One region of the Vibrio navarrensis genome, then DNA from elsewhere that is predicted to be linked to it. Evidence: predicted binding sites of a transcription regulator. Region 1 holds the regulator's gene; each other region holds the start of a gene.

Region 1 (6,708 bases):
GCCCCATACCTCTTATCAAGTTAAGATGCGTATGTTAGGTGATCTCCCCGTCTATCTGATTGCGTGTGCAGCGTATTTTGATCGACCAGCCATGTATGCGGAAAACAATCAGTCTTATGCAGATAATGGCGAGCGCTTTGCCTTTTTCAGTGCTGCCTGTTTGGACATGTTGCCTAAGATCGGTTTTCGTCCACACATAGTGCACGCCAATGACTGGCATACTGGCTTAGTCCCGTTTCTGCTCAAATATCGTTACGCCAACAACGAGTTTTTCGCCGAAACACGCAGCGTCTTGTCTATCCATAACGCCGTGTTTAAAGGTGTTTTTAGTTATCAAGAACTTCAGTGCTTACCTGAGTTCCATAGCCGATATGTCCCTGAAGTGGCGGTAAGTGCGACTCACATCACGATGCTCAAAGCGGGAGTGATGACCGCAGATAAGATCAATGCGGTCAGCCCTACCTATGCAGAAGAGCTTAAAACCGAACTGGGTAGCCATGGCATGGCTTGGGAGTTTCAATATCGCGCAGCAGATTTGGTGGGTATCCTCAATGGCTGTGACTATTCGGCTTGGAATCCTCAGACAGACGCCTTTCTGCCGACGCGCTATGAAGCGACCTTGCACAGCATGGAGCAAGGCAAACGCGACTGTAAAGCGGCACTGCAACAACAAGTTGGGCTTCCCGTCAAAGATGTGGCGATGTTTGGCATGGTGTGTCGGTTGACGCATCAAAAAGGGGTGCACTATCTGCTGCCGATCCTGAGTGAGTTTTTAAAGCATGAAGCTCAATTAGTGATTGTCGGTACTGGTGATCCACTACTGGCGATGGAACTCAGAGATGTAGCTGCGCGTTTTGCTGATAAGCTTGTCTTTGTTGAAGCATACGATAACCAGCTTGCGCACTTGGTTGAAGCGGCTGCAGATTTCTTTCTAATGCCTTCTGAGTTTGAACCATGTGGTTTAAATCAGATCTACAGCATGGCGTATGGCACCTTACCAATCGTTCGTGGTGTGGGGGGGTTGAAAGACAGTGTGAATGATTACGACGCAAATCCTGCTGATGCAACCGGAATTGTTTTCCAAGATCCAACCCCTCAAGCTCTGTTGATCAGTATGCAGCGCGCGTTGCTTCTCTATGCGCAAAATCTAGCGGAAGTCCGCCGAGTACAAGTGCAAGCGATGCAGCAAGACTTTTGCTGGAGCAAAGCTGCTCAGCAATATTTAAATCTGTACAAAGCGGCGCTCAGGATTGGTTAACAAAGCGAAAAATTGAGTCAAAGGCACGGTTTTACGTGCCTTTTGCTTTTTTTATTCCAGCGCAAATCGCTATTGAGTCTTTTTATGGTAGGATTTCAGCCCTATATTTAGCTAAGAGTGAATGAGCGGTATAATCCATGCCTCAAACGTTACTGTTTCATAAAACCTATTTACATCCAACCAGTCAGGAGTGGGTGGTTTTTGTCCATGGCGCTGGAGGCAGCTCCTCAATATGGTTTAAACAGATCAAAGCGTATAAGCAACATTTCAATCTGCTATTGGTGGACTTAAGGGGACACGGAAAATCGAATCAGTTGTTTAAAGAGCTGATGAGCAGCCGCTACACGTTTAAAGCGGTGACGCACGATATTCTTCAGGTGCTAGATCATCTTAAAATCCACTCAGCCCATTTTGTCGGTATGTCTCTTGGCACCATTATTGTTAGAAATCTTGCGGAGATGGCAAGTGAACGCGTGAAATCGATGGTACTTGGTGGCGCTATTACTCGCTTAGATGCCCGCTCGCAGTTTTTGGTATCACTTGGCAATGTGGGTAAGCACATTCTCCCTTACATGTGGCTATATAAACTGTTCGCCTATATCGTCATGCCGCAAAAGAACCAGCAAGAATCCCGACACCTATTTATCCGTGAAGCAAAGAAATTGTGTCAAAAGGAGTTCAAGCGTTGGTTTATTCTGGCGGCGGAAGTTAACCCTCTGATGCGCTACTTCAAAGAAAGAGAACTGCCAATTCCAACGCTCTATTTGATGGGTGATAAAGATTACATGTTTATCAAACCAGTAAAAGAGATGGTTGCGGTTCATAAACAGAGTGAACTGTTGGAGATCCGAGATTGTGGGCATGTTTGCAACGTTGAACGCCCAGAAGAGTTTAATCGCTATTCAATCAATTTTATTCGCAGACAAATTCAAATTTAATCTATGTTTAACTGCTGGTGTCATGTTCGCCACAACACCAGCAGAGAGCAAATTGGCCCTCATTTTCCTCACCGCAGTTTGAACAGTACCAATGAGTAGCAACGCAGGGCTTCTGCAAGTACTCACTCACGATTTTCAGTGCTGCCTGGTATTGCTGAGGCTCATGTAGCCAAATATAGGGGTCACTCTCGCTGGTCGCGGGTAGCTCGCCTTTCAAGCCGAATAGCCCCTCTCCGTGTACTTCACACCTGATATTCTCATTTCGCAACAGTTGACAGACGATATGCGCCTCGACAGGGGAATTGGCAGTAAATACACGCATGACTTACCGTTCACTCTGTACAGTAGACTGAGGGCGATATTTGTTCATCAACCATTTCACTACGATAGGAAAAAGCCCGAGTAATAGAAACGACAGCAAAACGGCAGGCGAAACGATCCCAGAGAGTGAATCGATCTCGGCGATTTGTGTCCCCGCGTTGAGATAGACAACGGTGCCGGGTAGCATGCCAACTTGACTGGTTAAGTAAAAGCGACTGGCTGTCATTTTACTTAGCCCCATCAGAAGGTTAATCAGAAAAAAAGGAAACACAGGGATAAGTCGAAGTGATAGAAGATAGAAAGATCCATCTCGCCCAACACCTTGATTAATGGCTTGTAACTTGTCAGCAAATTTCTTTTGCACCCACTCTCTGAGCAAATATCGACTGCTTAAAAAAGCTAATGTAGCGCCTACCGTGCTCGCGAAAGAGACGAGCAGTAAACTAAACCAAAACCCGAACAAGGCAGCACCGAGTAAGGTAACGACAGTGGCGCCGGGGATGGAGAAAGCAGTCAGAGCGACGTATAGGACAAAGTAACTGATTGCGGCCGTTAGCCAGTGTTGGCTGATATAGTCGCTAAGGAGCTGCTGTTGAGCTTTGGCATTTTCTAAAGTGAGGTAGGGAGCAAAATGGTAGACCAAAATAGCCATCACACTGACTAAAATAAGGCCAAAAAGCATTTTTCTATTCATCGCATTTTTCCAAGTTTAATTCTCTAATCTAAGACAGGGAAAAGCACAAAAAAATTTCAGGCAAGGCGAAAAAAACTAAGCAGAGTAAAGAGGAAGCGGAGTAAAGAAAAGCCACTTCGTTGCAGAGGTGGCTTTCAGAAACTTACTCAAGCTTAAGAGGAAAGCTTATTAACTAACTCATCTCGGCGTTTTTGAGGGATGACGCTCCAGTGAGTTCCATTGATAGCGCCTTCTAACGCCCACAACAGCTCAAGGCTAACACTTCCACTGTGCGTGTTTTTGATCGCTTCATAAGCCCCAACAGAACCGTGCATTTCCAACTGCTCAACCGTTTCAATACCTGCTTTTTTCAGCATGCGCTCAGTCGCCAGCCTTAGATTTGGCAAATCTTTCAGACGATCGGGTTTGGCAACGGCTTGAAGCTCTTTCTCTTTTCGGGCGCTGTCCAAAGCTTGTCTTGCGACGCTCATCAGTGCAGTCTTGTTATCCCAAAGGGAATCGGTTACCGCGTAGTATTTGGTAACAACAGGGAAGCCACGTTTTTTGTAAACATAAGGCTTAAGGCCCTGTTTTTCGAACAATGAGGTTGTGTTTTGATCCGCGCGAATATGAAGCTGATCTTTGACGACCAATGCAAACATGGTCTCATCTGCAAAAAGGCCGAATCCGCCAAACATAGAGCGAGATTTTATCGCACCAAGTTGCTCAAAAAGCTTCATTGAATCTTTGAGTATCGGTTTATCCATGATGTGTTATCTCGGTGTAATTATAATTACGCCACCCATAAATCAGGTCCGAGAGATTAGCAAACCAATGCATACAAGATGTCATTAGAGAGTCAACTCAATGTAATGCATTTTTGCCATCGGGAACCCCGCTACCTACCAAACAACATTTGGTTTAGGCCGGAGGCTTTGCGTCCCACCTTTTCAGATGGTTTGCCCTGTGCGTGACAGCTAAAGGATACGATTTCTATTGGACTAACATCACATTTTAGAATTAAAAGTGTGATCTTGGTTCAGGTAATAGTTTGCGGAAAATGAGCCAAAACTCGTGTACGAAAATATCTTGTTATTTGTCACAATAATGATTTTGTTTTGACACAAAAAAATAGACGCCGAATAGCGTCTATTTTTTAACAATGTCAGTTCAGTTTTTTAACTGTGTCGCGAATAACGATTTCTGGATGCATCTCAAAAATGCGTTTATCGTGCTCTTTGTCTTTAATGCGCTCAAGTAGAATTTCAAATGCATTTTTACCGACACGACGTTTTGGTTGGTGAATGGTGGTAAGCGGCGGAGAGAAGTACTCGGCCAGTTCAATATTGTCGTAACCGATCACCGACATGTCTTCAGGAATACGGATACCGAGCTGTTGCAAACGGCTCATTAGGCCAAGTGCCATGGTGTCGTTAAAGCAGAAAATGGCCGTTGGACGATCGTCCCAAGAGGCGATCTTATCAGCGACCAATACGGCTGTATCACATTCAAAGTTACCTTCTAAGATCCAATCTTGATTGACCGCTAGGTTTGCCTCTGCCATTGCGCGTTTAAAACCAAGAATTCGCTCCTGACACGCGGCTTTTTCGAAATGACCGCTCAGGCAGGCAATTTTGCTGTGACCGTTATCAATCAGATATTTGGTTGCGAGATAGCCACCTTCTTCTGAGTTGTCGATGATCTTGTCGGCTTGCGAGCTAATCGGGCCCCAGTCCATGATTACTTTTGGAATATCGGCGTGTCTATCGAGCATTTCACGCAGCTCTTCGGTCAAATCTGAACACATCACCAAGATACCGTCGACGCGTTTTTCAGCCAGCATGCGGATATAGTCGCGCTGCTTTTCATAGATGCCACCAGTGTTACATAGAATCAAGGTATAGCCTTGGCGGTAGCAGTAGCTTTCTACGCCGTCAATCACTTCAGAGAAAAAGAGATTGGTTGACTGAGTAACGAGCATGCCAATAGTACGAGTCGTATTGCATTTCAAGCTGCGTGCGACGGCGCTAGGCGCGTAATTGAGTTCATCCACCGCCTTCATCACTTTTTCTTGCGTTGTTTCTGCAACAAAGCGGGTTTTATTGATCACGTGTGAAACTGTCGTGGTTGATACGCCGGCTAAACGTGCGACATCTTTAATTGTGGCCATAATTTTGTCCTGTCCAAGGTTACCGCGGGGAACATTGAGCCGGGTAACGCTCTTGCTACCTTTCTTCGAATCGGTCTTGAACATGGAGAGACCCAAGAAAAGCAGCAGCTTAGCTAAAAAAACACAAAAACCGCTGTTTTTCAGCGGTTTGCATTAAATTCATATTTTATCGTTTGCGGTCTCAATTTTATATCGAGATACGTCAGCAGGCAACCAGCTCAGCACGCGAATATTGTATCCGTGTTCACACTTTATTGGTTAATCTTCAGTCGAGTGATTGCTCTATTGATAGGCCTGTAATTATTATCCAAGTAAATAGTCACTGTCCAGTTTACAAAATGCAATTAATAGTTTTGCAACGCTGGTGTAGAAGTCAAACTGGTCGTGTTGAAGACACTGCTGGTGAAATTGCGGCAGCCAAGACAGCAGCATATCTTCAATGAACTGTTGCTGCTTGGCAAAGGCGGCTTCCATATGGCGCTCTTGCTCCAGCTCATTCGAACGGATAATCAGATGGCCTAAAAAATCCAGTTGAATAGCGAGATGATCCGCAGGTTCATTGAGAGTGTCGCTCACTCTCACGCCGTGCTCTGTCATCAGCTTTTCCATCATTCTGGCTGGTTCGGCGTTGAGTAACCCTGATTGGTCGAGGTAAACGGAAGCGTAGGGTAGAGCGCCATGTTTTGCGCTTTTCAGAAACAGATCGCAAAAGTCTGCGGCCAGTTCAAGTTGAGCATCTTTACGCTCAAGCAGTTTATTCAACGTTTGTACCAGTTGCTGCACTTCAACCCGCAAACGGTCATTTTCTGCTAAACCACAAAGAAATGAGCGAATCTCTGCGCTGTGATATTTGTCCAGTTCCACTTGGCTCAACTCTTTGGCGAAAAGGCTTGAAAGCCACCAGTAAATTTCGGCACGCTTTTCGTTGAAGGCTTTGATCTCTTGCATTTTCTTTGTGCTCCTCAAGGTTTCTCTTATTAGTTTAACCAATAAAAATGAACAGCGGTCACCCTGATTATTAATGGATTATTTAATTATATGTCGGCTTGTAAATGGGTGAAAAATAAGCTTGTCTTGAATCAATAAAAGCCGAGATTATTGTGCTAACTTTGCTCTGACGCTAGAAATGTGACTGTTTATGAATAGAATGAATCGGCGTAGAGAAGAATGACAGAAAGTGGTGTAAATGAGCTATCACGTATTAGTCGTAGAAGATGATGTAGTGACACGAGCCAAATTGGTGGGTTACTTCCAAAATGAAGGATATACCGTCAGTGAAGCAGAGAGCGGCGTAGAAATGCGTGAGGTATTGAACAGCCAAACCATCGATTTGGTGATGTTGGACATT
Region 2 (6,708 bases), on a different replicon from region 1:
TGGCACTGAACGCTGCGATTGAGGCGGCCCGCGCGGGTGAACAAGGTCGAGGTTTTGCGGTCGTAGCAGACGAAGTTCGCACTCTCGCCAGTCGCACTCAAGCAGCCACGGTTGAAATTCAAGCGATGATTGAAAAACTGCAGACAGAGAGCCAGAACATTGCTTCGATCACCGCGCAGACAGTAAACCAAGCGAAAACCAGTAGTGGCTTGATTGCCGATATTGGCTCAGATGTGCAAGCCATCGCCAGTTCTGCACGTTCTTTGATGGACATGAGTATTCAAATCTCGACCTCAGCGGAAGAGCAAAGTGCGGTTGCTAACGACATCGCCGCTGAACTCAGTGATATCCGTACGCAGTCAAACGCGATTCGTCGGTTTGCTGAACAGTCTTCTCTGGGGGTTGCTAATCTGACCAAAGCCTCACTTTCATTATCACAAATATTGAAACAGTATCGTACCCAATAAGCCGGTTCAGTATAAATGGCACGAAAAAAGCTCCCTAGGGAGCTTTTTATTTATTGGGGAGATTTCACTGAAAAGACGTTCAAATACTCACTAAGTTGTATAATTAGCATGAAGCTCGTCTCAAGTTTTTGTTAATTCGCATGAAAAAGTGTCGTGAAGTTAAACATTTGACCTATCCTATCGATGCCAATTTTTTTGCTGCTGGTGACTAAAAATGACAACTTACAAATATATAAACACAACCGATGAGATCCTCTGCCCTCTCTGCCAGAACGATGAATACATGCTGTCATCGGACGGAGAGAAATTTACCTGTGCCGCCTGCGGGTTTCACACTAAAAACTTCAGCGCCGTTCAATCGGCACAAGGAATACCTGCTTATCATCGTAAACCCGTGCACATACACAACATCAGTACTGCTTGTCACTGATCTTGTTCGTATCTGCGACTAACGCTATCAACTCCTCCAGATGCTCAATTTTCGTTACCCGAGCATCTTGGATTTGATTTGGTTGAAAACCATTGGCCAAATAATATGTCCGAATCCCCGCACTTAAACCGGCTTTCACTCCTTTCGCCGTATCATCAACATAAATACATTCTTCGGGTAAAAAGCCCATATTGAAAGCGCTGTACATCACCAGATCCGGATCTGGCTTCCAGCTATTGGCATCAAATGCCGAGAAAATGCGCCCATGAAAACGTTCTAGTAAGCCTGTGAGCTGCAAAGAATACTCAATCTTGTCTTTAGGGCCATTCGAGATCACGCAGTACTCAATCCCCATTCCCGTAAGAAAATCAAGCAGCGCAACCGCCCCCGACATGGCCTTTAGATGGCGATAAAACAATTTATTGACTTCACTACGATAGAGCGGTTCTAGGACATCTAACGACACATTTAAGCCAAACAAGGATCTGGCGTCGTCGAGAATGTCCGCCAGTTTGCCCCCTTTAAATTGTGCGATCACTTTCTCAAGCGGTACATCAACATTAAAACGAGCAAAGACACGTACGAGCGCCTGGCAACAGAGTGTTTCACTGTCAACCAAGGTGCCATCACAATCAAAAATTACGCACCGAATTGGACTCATCGCCATCGTGCCCTCTCTTATCCCAGCCAAATTTGAATATTTTTGTCGCCATGATGGCAACTTAGGTATTCACTATAAGACGCGGTAATGAAGAGAAAAGGACACGCTCAGCAAAAGACGACAATGACTCGATTTAATTTGCCAATATTTAGGAGAGATCACCTATTTATTGGCACAAGCCAAGAATTTGCATGCTCTGCTTCCTGATGCAGATAGCGAGTTGTTGTTAAGAAAAGAGATCGAAAACTATTTGTTAATCAGTCACAAAGTTCACATTACCCCTTACTGATCGCTAGGAGCCAGAAACGCGATCAAACCTCGAGCAAAATTGGCGTTGGAACAGGGCTTTCCTTCTGCACGGTCGCGATAAGATCTGCGACATATTTTTCTATCTCTTCCAACCTTGTTTTGTCTCGATAAATGACATCAGAGACCAGAAGCTGGTCGTCGCCATATGTCAACATGGCCGCCCCTACTGGCTCGCCAGCTGAAAAACTGACATAAAGCGCATGCTCTGGAGCAAGAATAATCTGGGTGAGAAACTCCACAATCAATGCTTGTTCCGCTTCACTTGTCCAACGCTTTGATTGCATTATGGAAAACAGAATGGTTAAACGGTGGAAATCGACCAGAAAATGTTCCAGTTCGTCACTGCTTCTGCCTGCTGAGCAGCTTAGCGGTAACAAAGTGCGCTCACTTAATGAGCGCTGATAAAGCGCCAGCCCTTCCAGGCTTTCTTTGGTTGGAAATTCACAGTCCACCTGGTTGTGGAGCCATTGATTCTTTATCTCAACCAGCGGCGATTCAATATGCATTAATTAATCCCAAATATCGCAAATTTTCGGAGTACAGATAGTAGACTTCGGCGAAGCAGTACAGCCAGCCAGCAACCCCAGCGTGATCACAACGACAATTAGTTTAGCTTTCATAACTGGTTCCCTTGGTGTTTTATGTTTCCCAGCAAGCTTTATACCATACCACGCACTATAGCCGCTGTTCTAACAAAAAATGGTCACTCCACAGCGTGAAAGACACCGCTGCACTTTTGCTGGCAACTTGGGAATAAACGCAAAAGCTGCTAAGGTAGCTAGGTTTACATTGGCTCGGTCAATAGGAAAAAGTATATGAAAACAAAGATGTTAGCCCTGCTGCTTTGTGCAACGCCACTGCTTTACGGTTGCGGTAGCGACGAAGTCGGTGATGTCTCTTTAGGCTTGTTTACCATGAAAGACATCAAACTTAATACGCTGGTGGATCCTTTGGTTCCCGGCGTAACCTGCCATATTGCGAGTATTGAGGCGGATTTTAGCTTGGCTGATCCCAGTGATAGCTCGATCGCATGCCGCCAAACTGGGGAAATCACCCCTGAGATGATCGCCGCCATCGACATATCCGATTCGGGCGAGGTGGTGTTTAAGAAATCAAAAAGTGTCTTTTTTAAGTCGATGAAGATTCGCCGCATCTTTGATGCAAAAAATCAGACATTAATGTACGTCTCCTATTCCACCAAAGAGACTTCCGGCAGCTTCAAGCACAGCTTATCAACGGTCCCACTTTGGGGAACAAAAGCTTATCAAGAGCCTGCAACTTCGACAAACAACCAATAACCCGAACTTCTGCTGTTCATTTCTTCATCGGCTAGGGTGAGTTGTAACAAAAAGGCGCTTGATTACAAAAAAATGTGATATCATGCGCCTCCTTTTTTCTCAGTCATTAACTAGCATGAAGTTTCCTGGTCAGCGTAAATCTAAACATTACTTCCCCACGAACGATCGAGATCCTCTGGTCAACGAACTAAAGACCGCACCCAAAATGTTTCGCCCAACTGTGGTTGGCGTTGAACAAACTATCGTCGATATCGAAGCGCGTGTGGACGACGATTTCTTAGCCAAATACGAACTGAGCAAAGGACACTCGCTGGTTCTTGAAGAGAGCAAAGCGGATGCGCTGTACGATGAGTTGGTTGAATGCGGTTTAATCACCCATCAGTACCCGGGCGACACCATTGGTAACACGCTGCACAATTACTCTGTGCTGGCCGACAGCAAATCGGTGCTGTTGGGCGTGATGTCCAAGAACATTCAAGTGGGTTCTTACGCCTATCGCTATTTGTGCCGTACGTCGTCACGAATGAACCTCAATCATCTACAAACCGTCGATGGGCCAATTGGCCGCTGCTATACCCTTATTTCTCAAGATGGCGAACGCACTTTTGCTATCAACGAAGGCCACATGAACCAGTTGGCGCCAGAGAGCATTCCTGAAGAAGTATTTGAAAAAGCGTCAGCACTGGTCGTCTCCTCTTATTTGATGCGCGGCAAGCCCGAAGATCCGATGCCACAAGCGGTACAAAGAGCAATCGAATATGCGAAAAAGCACCAAGTGCCCGTGGTATTAACACTCGGTACCAAATACGTGATTGAAGGCAATCCACAGTGGTGGCAAGAGTACCTACGTGACAACATTACTGTCGTGGCAATGAATGAGGAAGAAGGCTTTGCGCTGACGGGGGAACGTGACCCGCTACAAGCGGCGGATAAAGCACTGCAGTGGGTCGACTTGGTTCTTTGTACTGCCGGCCCCGATGGTCTCTACATGGCGGGTTACACCGATGAAGATGCCAAACGCGAAACCACGCATGATATTTACCCTGGTAGCATTGAAGGCTTTAATCAATTCGAGTTTAGCCGTGCGATGCGACGCAGTGATTGTAAAGCGCCAATACGTGTTTACTCGCACATTGGTCCTTACCTCGGCGGGCCAGCGGAGATCAAAAATACCAATGGTGCTGGAGATGGCGCGCTCTCTGCTTTACTGCATGATATGGCAGCCAACGCCTTTCACCAAAGAAACGTGCCAAACTCGGTGAAACATCAGCATATTTGCCTGACGTATTCTTCCTTGTCACAAATTTGTAAATACGCCAATCGCGTGAGCTATGAAGTGCTTACCCAGCACTCTCCTCGCCTCTCACGTGCCCTTCCTGAGCGGGAAGACAGCTTGGAAGAAGCCTACTGGGATCGCTAGTAGGGACATTGAGCTAGATGGCTGCCAACGGGCAGCCTTTTATTTTTGATCTCAACCAATATTTACCGAAATAATCTAGTTTGCTCCCAATCAGGTTAGATATACTGCTTTACTACCATATTTAGATCCGTATTATTCGAACGCAAACGTTTGCTTTGGCGAAATCAAAAGGTTCAGCATGCTTTCAGATATCGATATTTGTCGCTCCACACCACTCCTTTCCATTGACAAGATTGCTCAGCAGGCCGGTCTGCTGCCAGATGAATTTGAGACTCACGGTAAATACAAAGCGAAAGTATCTGCAAAGTGTGTCTCTCGCTTAGCGGACAAACCCGACGGCAAGCTGATTTTAGTCACGGCTATCACACCAACACCTCTAGGCGAAGGGAAAACGGTCACGACCATTGGTCTTGCGCAGGGTTTACGCGCACTTGAACAGTCTGTCATGGCGTGTATTCGCCAACCTTCCATGGGGCCAGTCTTTGGTGTTAAGGGCGGCGCTGCTGGCGGCGGTTATTCGCAAGTCGCACCGATGGACGAACTCAACTTGCATCTGACCGGGGATATTCATGCGGTCACTGCAGCGCACAATTTAGCCGCCGCCGCCATCGATGCCCGAATCTATCATGAACAACGCGAAGGCTATGCGGCGTTTGAAGCTCGTACGGGCTTAACGGCACTGCGCATTGACCCGCATCGGGTGGTGTGGAAGCGCGTGATGGATCACAACGATCGTGCGCTGCGCAAAGTTCTTGTCGGTTTGAATGACCAGGGCAAAATCATTAATGGGTTTGAACGAGAAGAAGGCTTTGATATTTCTGCGGCGTCAGAGTTGATGGCCATCCTCGCTTTATCCAAGAATTTGCAAGATATGCGTACGCGGATCGGCAAAGTGGTTTTGGCGTACGATCTCGATGGCGCACCAGTGAGTGCCGAGCAGCTGCAAGTGGCCGGAGCGATGACGGTCACCTTAAAAGAGGCGATCAAGCCAACGTTAATGCAGACTCTTGAGGGAGTGCCTACACTGATCCATTCAGGCCCGTTTGCTAATATCGCACATGGTAACTCCTCGATAATTGCTGATGAGATCGCGTTAAAACTCTCCAGTTACGTTGTCACCGAGGCAGGATTCGGTTCTGACATGGGGCTTGAGAAAGCGTGCAATATCAAGTCGTCCACTTCTCACAAAGCGTCAGACTGTGTGGTGATTGTCGCCACGTTAAGAGGTTTGAAAGCCAACTCAGGATTATACGATTTGCGGCCGGGCATGCCTTTACCAGATTCCCTCTTTTCCTGTGACGCCAAAGCGCTCGAATCCGGTTTCAGCAACCTTAAATGGCACATAGACAATGTGCAAAAATATGGCTTACCTGTGGTGGTCGCGATTAACCGCTTTCCACAAGACAGTGACGAAGAGCTTTCACAGCTTGTCGAATGGGTACAGAAATTATCTCTGAATTTACGAGTAGCGGTGAGTGATGGTTTTGCCAACGGTGGCAAAGGAATGGAAGCCGTCGCACGTGAAGTCATTGAAGCGTGTGCAGAACAGGCTGATTTTCGCTCGCTTTATCAGCCTCAGCAAAGTTTGCAAGAGAAAATCACGACCGTATGTCGCAAAGGGTATGGCTGCGGCGAGGTGGAGTTCACTCCCTTGGCGCAGCAGCAACTGTCTCTGTACCAAGAACTTGGCTTTGGCGAGCTCGCGGTTTGTATGGCGAAGACGCCGCTCTCCATATCTTCCGACTCATCATTGAAAGGCGCACCCAGTGGCTTTCCCATCACCATCCGTGAAGTGAAGCTCTGCGCTGGTGCGGGTTTCGTCTATGCGCTGACTGGCAATGTAATGACCATGCCAGGGTTGCCAGACAAACCTGCGTTTATGCAGTTGGATATCAATGAGAATGGGGAGATTGTCGGCTTAAGTTAAGCTCACCGGACAAATACCTAAACTAACGCATTTACAGTGTAAATAGGCACCAAGTTGGCTTGGCGCCTATTTAACATTTGCCAGTTTAATTTAAATATCAGTAAGTTACTCGGCGTTTGTATTAGTTTGAAACGCTTGAACATCCACGTTTCTATCTGGCCAATCATCAACAAACTCGCGCTCGTGAGAAACCACA
Region 3 (6,708 bases), 1.7 Mb from region 1:
AACTTAACGCCGCAGCGCTCCGAAATCAGTGGCGTGATGGTATTGACCCCAAGTTCTACCGATTTCTGGATGGTGAACTCCATCTTTTCACCGCGCGAGATCACTTGCCCCAAATGGAGATCTAAAGGCGACTCGCTGCTGTTTTCTTCCCGCTGTGTCACTTTGACCAACACCTGCTTTTTGCTGACTTCGGTGATTTCGGCAGGAAATTGTGCGCCACTGCCATCAAACAGCAGCACTTCTTGCCCTTCTTTCATGCGCAAAACGCGGCCGATATGGCCAGCAGCGTCTTCCTGCAAGGCGACGATGTGGTGCAGATGGAGTGTTTCGGGGTGATAAATTCGAGGGATGCGCATTGTGTTTCGAGTTCCTGCAACAGACAGAATGAATTAGAGATTAACATGGATGCTCAGAGGAGAAAAAACAAGTCAGTATGGTAATTTAAGCGCAGGGTCGTAATTTTTCGCCAAAGTGATTGTTATTTATTGTTTTCCTGAATAGTTTGTATGCCGCTTTGCGGGGGCGAACGTATTCAAGCTGGCAAAGTTTAAACAAATTAATAAGTACAATAATCATGGATAGTGTTATGAAAAAGACCAAACTGGCAGTGGCTTGTGCCCTGCTGATGACTTTAGCTGGCTGTAATGGCGGCTCTTCTTCATCTGATGGCCCAAATGGCCCTGGTTCACCCAATATCAAAGGTGATCCATCATTGAGTAAAATCTATGCCTATCAAGCCTCTGAACTTTCAGACGCCGCGCTGGAGTGTGCCAAGATCTACAAGCAGCGACGCTCTTGCTTGTTAGAAAAAATTCGCCCAATCGGTGCTGACAAGCAGCAAAATGTCACTATTGAGGATATTCGTTCCCGTTTATTGGTTTCTCATGCCTGGATGGCGGAAAGCTTTATCGACGCGCTACGTGAAATCAATGATCAGGACCTGCTGAATATGTTTAAGCCACTGAACACTATAGTGCTCAGTTATGATATTCGTCCGTCATTTTATCATCCATCGACCGCTTCTATGTATATTGATGCTGCCTACCTGTGGCGTAATGCTAGCGATTGGAGCACGATTTACCAGCAAGAAGATTATCGTCAGGCATTTTCAAAACAGTTCAGCTATGACAGCGCTACTCGCTATTTGGATAGCAGCACGTTTGACTATGTTACTTACTCAAATGACTACGATGCTACGCGCAATGGGGAGCGTAAAACGGAACAAATTGCACCGGGTCTATTCCGTTTGTTGTCTCATGAACTGGCGCACGCGAACGATCTGCTACCGCCAAATGACTTGTTGCAATTGGCCGATAGCGGCACCATTTACAGCGAGATTGAATCCGCTGATCATGTGGCTAAGCAGTTGACCGGCAGTCAGCCTCTCACTTCTGCATTGTTATTGGAAGCGGCACAAGTCTCATTTCATGGTGAAGCCATGACCGATAGAGTTCGTCAGTCTACGGGGCAACAGGCGGGTGGCGAATTTGAACGAGATGGCGCGGCGGCGTTTTACGGCTACTCTACGCCACAAGAGGATGTCGCTATGCTGTTTGAAAGCTACATGATGTACAAAAAGTACAAGGTGTACTCAGAAGTGGCGTTCTTGTCGGTTCCACAAACGACGTATTATAGCTGTAACGATTGGAAAGTGTTGTGGGGACAGCGCAATCGTCTCGCCGATGCTAATGTGCGTGATCGTGCCGTGTTGGTCGCACAACGCATTTTGAATGTGAGTGAAAATGACATTCGCGCCAATATGCCTAGCAGCACAATGCGTCCAAAGACAATGCCGCTAGGGAAAGGGTGGTGTGAAATTGTTGGTCGTTCTTACGATGAGTCCGGCGAAATGCGTTATGCCCCACAGCAAGAGCGTAAAGAACGCTTTGGTTATCTTGAGGATATCGGCGCGAAAGAGTAAGTATGATGAAATCCCAGTGGCGACACTGGGATTTTTCTATCGCGTTTGACACGCTTCCTTCACATAAGAGTTGTGGTTGCCCTGAACTTTGGCAATTCGCTCATCGCGTATGCATTCCCACTCCGATACGGGATAAGTTTTATTCCATGCTTGCATCAACTGAGTCTGCTGTTTCGACAGTTGGAAACCGTACTCTCGGCTCATGTAGAGGTAAGTGCGAGCAATCGAGCCCCGAGCGCGATCCGGCGGCATCACTTTACGCGCTTTGAAATTGACCTGCATTTCACAGCGGCCATAGGTCTCACCATCAACGCCATTCCACTGGCTAAAGTTAAAGTTCGAGCGATCGCCGTTGACTTCACCAACCGCTGGGGTGAGGTTATGCAGATCCGCTTCCATCGAGCGAAACTGAACATCATGTCTGCTGCAATTTTTCCGTCCACCGTTTTGCCAACATTGTCGCTGGTGGCCGAACTGCCAAGCGGGCACCACATGTTCCCACTCAATACGACTGGCACGATTTTGTTGCTTACGCACTTGATAACCACAAGATTGCAAATCTGGAATGCCTTTCTTTCCTTGCCATTGAATCTCGCAGCCACAGTAAAAACTGACCGGATAATCTTGGTAAATTTGTAGCGCCTCTTTCTTCGCCGCAGAGAAGTTGGCCGGGGGCGCAGCCAGTACAGGCAAGCTGCTGAGAGCCGCCAGTAGTGAAAATAGGTATTTCATCTAAAAAGTCTTAGAAAAGTATGACTTTTTAGATTGTAGCACTCAGTTTTGCCGCGAAGTAGTGAGCGAATTGTTAAAGCTGAGTCAAAACTGCGCTGAGGGCGAGCTTAGAGAGGCCGCTAACTGAGTTGTAATCCGGTAAACTGCAAAGGCTGACGGCACTTTGTGCAGCAATAACTGGCTTGATGACGTTGCACTTTGTTGTGGCGGCGAATTGACAGTGGGTACTCGGCGCAGGCGCAGCGATATTGAAAGGTTTTCCCTTGGACCGAATGGATATTAAAGCGATGCGTCGTTCTTGCTGGTTGCTGAAATACCTGCTCCATAATCGCTTGCCACTCTTTACCGTGAGGTTTGACGCGCCCGAATATCTGATAGGCGATGAGGTGGGCGACTTCGTGAGGAATCACCTCTTGCAAAAACTCATCAGGGTTCTCTTTGAACAATACGGGATTCAGGCGTATCTCATTCAGTTGCAAGTAAGCTTTTCCCGCCACTTTGCCTCGAACGTTAAAACTGAGTTTGGGCAGAGGGAAAGTGCGCTGAAAGCGTTGCTCGGCTAAGGCGATACAGTGGGCGAGGACTTGCGAGGATTGTTCGGCTAGTTCGTGGTGCAACATGGGCTCTTCTTCAAACGGCGAAATTTGTTTTCTTACGCATAATCAATTTATACGCATAATAAAAAGCCCCTGCATTGTAGCAGAGGCTTTCTGTTCGAGAAGAGGCTGATTATTTGATGCCAGCAAACTCACGCAGTAGTGCTGCTTTGTCGGTTGCTTCCCAAGGGAACTCTTCGCGACCGAAGTGACCATATGCAGCGGTCTTCTTGTAGATTGGCTGAAGCAGATTCAGCATCTCTTGCAGACCGTATGGACGTAGGTCGAAGAACTGGCGAACGGCTTCAATGATGATGTCGTGCGACACTTTCTCAGTACCGAATGTTTCCACCATGATAGAGGTTGGATCCGCTACACCAATAGCGTAAGACAGTTGGATTTCACAACGATCAGCCATGCCAGCTGCGACGATGTTTTTCGCCACGTAACGTGCTGCGTAAGCGGCAGAACGGTCTACTTTCGATGGATCTTTACCAGAGAAAGCACCACCACCGTGACGCGCTGCGCCGCCGTAGGTATCAACGATGATCTTACGACCGGTCAGACCGCAGTCACCCATGGGACCACCGATAACGAAACGACCGGTTGGGTTGATGAAGTACTTGGTTTCTTTGTTTAGCCATTCTGAAGGAAGAACAGGCTTGATGATCTCTTCCATCACCGCTTCGCGCAGATCCGGTGTTGAGATAGAATCACAGTGCTGAGTAGACAGCACAACCGCATCAATACCAACAATTTTGCCTTGATCGTATTGGAAAGTAACCTGTGATTTCGCATCAGGGCGCAACCATGGCAGCGTGCCATCTTTACGTACTTTCGCTTGACGTTCCATCAAACGGTGCGCGTAGGTAATTGGTGCTGGCATCAGTACTTCGGTTTCGTTACATGCGTAACCGAACATAATGCCTTGGTCGCCCGCACCTTGCTCTTTAGGGTCGGCTTTATCAACGCCTTGGTTGATGTCAGGAGACTGTTTGCCGATGGTGTTGAGAACAGCACAAGAGTTGGCGTCGAAGCCCATGTCTGAGTGAACGTAGCCGATTTCGCGTACGGTTTCGCGTGTCAGTTCTTCGATATCAACCCAGGCAGAAGTGGTAATTTCACCACCGACCATGACCATGCCGGTTTTTACGTAAGTTTCACATGCAACACGTGCTTTCGGGTCTTGCTCAAGAATCGCATCAAGAACCGCATCAGAAATCTGGTCTGCAATTTTGTCTGGATGGCCTTCTGATACTGACTCAGAAGTGAACAGGTGCTTTGCCATGAGAGCTCCACTTTTGATTGATTTTCGCAGCTGAACACTTGCTCTCAGCTCCGGGAATGAAATACGATTTGTAGGTGTTTCTACATCTAGACGTCTATTCTAGTTTTGAATACTCGAATTACAAGTGATTTTTTAGTATGAGTCAAAAGTAATCGTTTGCCTTGCTAGTGCGAAGAATTTGCTCTATTTCGCTTTCAGTGAAGTAGAGCATGGTTTGCTAGGGGGATTTCTCGGGTAAATCGTTTGCAGAGCAGAGATTGCTTTGCGAAAATAGCCAGCGCAATTTTTCTTATTACATCGCTTAATGCACTCAGGAGCAGACATGCCATCTCGTAAACATCTCGCTAATGCAATCCGCGCACTCAGCATGGACGGCGTACAAAAAGCAAACTCAGGCCACCCAGGGGCACCTATGGGCATGGCGGACATCGCTGAAGTTCTTTGGCGTGGCCACCTAAACCACAACCCATCAAACCCAGAGTGGGCGGACCGCGACCGTTTCGTACTGTCTAACGGCCACGGCTCTATGCTGATTTACTCGCTACTGCACTTGAGCGGTTACGAGCTATCTATCGATGATCTGAAAAACTTCCGTCAGCTTCACTCTAAGACTCCAGGTCACCCAGAGTACGGCTACGCACCGGGCATCGAAACAACAACTGGCCCGCTAGGCCAAGGCATCACCAACGCTGTTGGTATGGCAATGGCTGAGAAAGCGCTCGCAGCGCAATTCAACAAAGAAGGCCACGACATCGTCGACCACTTCACTTACGTGTTCATGGGTGATGGCTGTTTGATGGAAGGCATTTCGCACGAGGCTTGCTCTCTTGCTGGTACGCTAGGTCTAGGCAAACTGATCGCATTCTGGGATGACAACGGCATCTCTATCGATGGTCACGTCGAAGGCTGGTTCTCTGACGATACGCCTAAGCGTTTTGAAGCATACGGCTGGCACGTTATCCCAGCAGTGGATGGTCACAATGCTGAAGCGATCAACGCAGCAATTGAAGCCGCTAAAGCGGATCCTCGTCCTACGCTAATTTGTACGAAGACTATCATCGGTTTTGGTTCACCAAACAAATCAGGCTCGCACGACTGTCATGGTGCACCGCTAGGCGCGGAAGAAATTGCCGCAGCGCGTGAATTCCTAGGTTGGGAACACCCAGCATTTGAAATCCCTGCTGATGTATACGCACAGTGGGATGCAAAAGCCGCAGGCGCTGCAAAAGAAGCCGCTTGGAACGCGAAGTTCGAGGCATACGCAGCCGAGTACCCTGAGCTTGCCGCAGAGTTCAAACGCCGCGTAAATGGCGAACTGCCAGCGCAGTGGGAAGAGAAAGCAAGCCAAATCATTGCTGATCTTCAAGCAAACCCAGCAAACATTGCGTCACGTAAAGCATCGCAAAACGCGCTAGAAGCGTTTGGTAAAATGCTGCCAGAATTCATGGGCGGCTCTGCTGACCTAGCGCCTTCTAACCTAACCATGTGGTCGGGTTCTAAATCTCTAGAAGCGAACGACTTCTCTGGTAACTACATCCACTACGGTGTACGTGAATTTGGTATGACTGCTATTATGAACGGTATCGCACTACACGGTGGTTTTGTTCCTTACGGCGCAACCTTCCTGATGTTCATGGAATACGCACGTAACGCAATGCGTATGGCGGCTCTGATGAAGATTCAGAACATCCAAGTGTACACGCACGATTCTATCGGCTTGGGTGAAGATGGCCCAACTCACCAACCCGTTGAGCAAATCGCATCGCTACGTCTAACACCAAACATGAGCACATGGCGTCCATGTGACCAAGTGGAATCAGCAGTAGCATGGAAACTGGCGATTGAGCGCAAAGATGGCCCATCAGCGCTGATTTTCTCGCGTCAAAACCTAGCGCAGCAAGAGCGTACGGCACAGCAAGTGACAGACATCGCCAAAGGTGGTTACATCCTGAAAGATTGCGAAGGCAAGCCTGAGCTTATCCTTATCGCGACGGGTTCTGAAGTTGAACTCGCAGTGAAAGCCGCTGAGCAACTAACCGCAGAAGGTAAGAAAGTGCGCGTGGTTTCCATGCCATCAACCGATGCATTCGACAAACAAGACGCCGCTTACCGTGAAGCGGTACTGCCATCAGACGTAACAGCGCGTATTGCTATCGAAGCGGGCATTGCCG

The links. Region 1 encodes PurR, which represses purine synthesis genes. Its sites were predicted from a motif close to TNANGNAAACGTTTNCNTNA; they were not measured.
Region 2: a site for PurR is predicted at 4,724-4,743, ahead of I3X05_RS17445 (formate--tetrahydrofolate ligase). Genes of this name have one in related genera too.
Region 3: a site for PurR is predicted at 4,682-4,701, ahead of metK (methionine adenosyltransferase). Genes of this name have one in related genera too.

What each region holds. Positions count from the first base shown of each region.
Region 1 is NZ_CP065217.1:1,140,964-1,147,671, forward strand. Features, by position in the region: gene glgA (glycogen synthase GlgA) at 1-1,258, shown strand, start outside; gene I3X05_RS05155 (alpha/beta fold hydrolase) at 1,396-2,196, shown strand; gene I3X05_RS05160 (DUF2007 domain-containing protein) at 2,204-2,518, opposite strand; gene I3X05_RS05165 (TVP38/TMEM64 family protein) at 2,522-3,211, opposite strand; gene I3X05_RS05170 (TfoX/Sxy family DNA transformation protein) at 3,364-3,957, opposite strand; cyclic di-GMP riboswitch class I at 4,076-4,164, opposite strand; gene purR (HTH-type transcriptional repressor PurR) at 4,356-5,360, opposite strand; gene torD (molecular chaperone TorD) at 5,664-6,308, opposite strand; gene torR (two-component system response regulator TorR) at 6,547-6,708, shown strand, end outside.
Region 2 is NZ_CP065218.1:127,732-134,439, forward strand. Features, by position in the region: gene I3X05_RS17420 (methyl-accepting chemotaxis protein) at 1-467, shown strand, start outside; gene I3X05_RS17425 (HAD-IA family hydrolase) at 878-1,564, opposite strand; gene I3X05_RS17430 (hypothetical protein) at 1,870-2,373, opposite strand; gene I3X05_RS17435 (CreA family protein) at 2,683-3,165, shown strand; gene I3X05_RS17440 (inosine/guanosine kinase) at 3,281-4,585, shown strand; gene I3X05_RS17445 (formate--tetrahydrofolate ligase) at 4,764-6,512, shown strand; gene I3X05_RS17450 (ATP-binding cassette domain-containing protein) at 6,618-6,708, opposite strand, start outside.
Region 3 is NZ_CP065217.1:2,991,467-2,998,174, reverse strand. Features, by position in the region: gene rsmE (16S rRNA (uracil(1498)-N(3))-methyltransferase) at 1-356, opposite strand, end outside; gene I3X05_RS14080 (hypothetical protein) at 587-1,921, shown strand; gene endA (deoxyribonuclease I) at 1,958-2,653, opposite strand; gene I3X05_RS14070 (SprT family zinc-dependent metalloprotease) at 2,773-3,273, opposite strand; gene metK (methionine adenosyltransferase) at 3,383-4,537, opposite strand; gene tkt (transketolase) at 4,860-6,708, shown strand, end outside.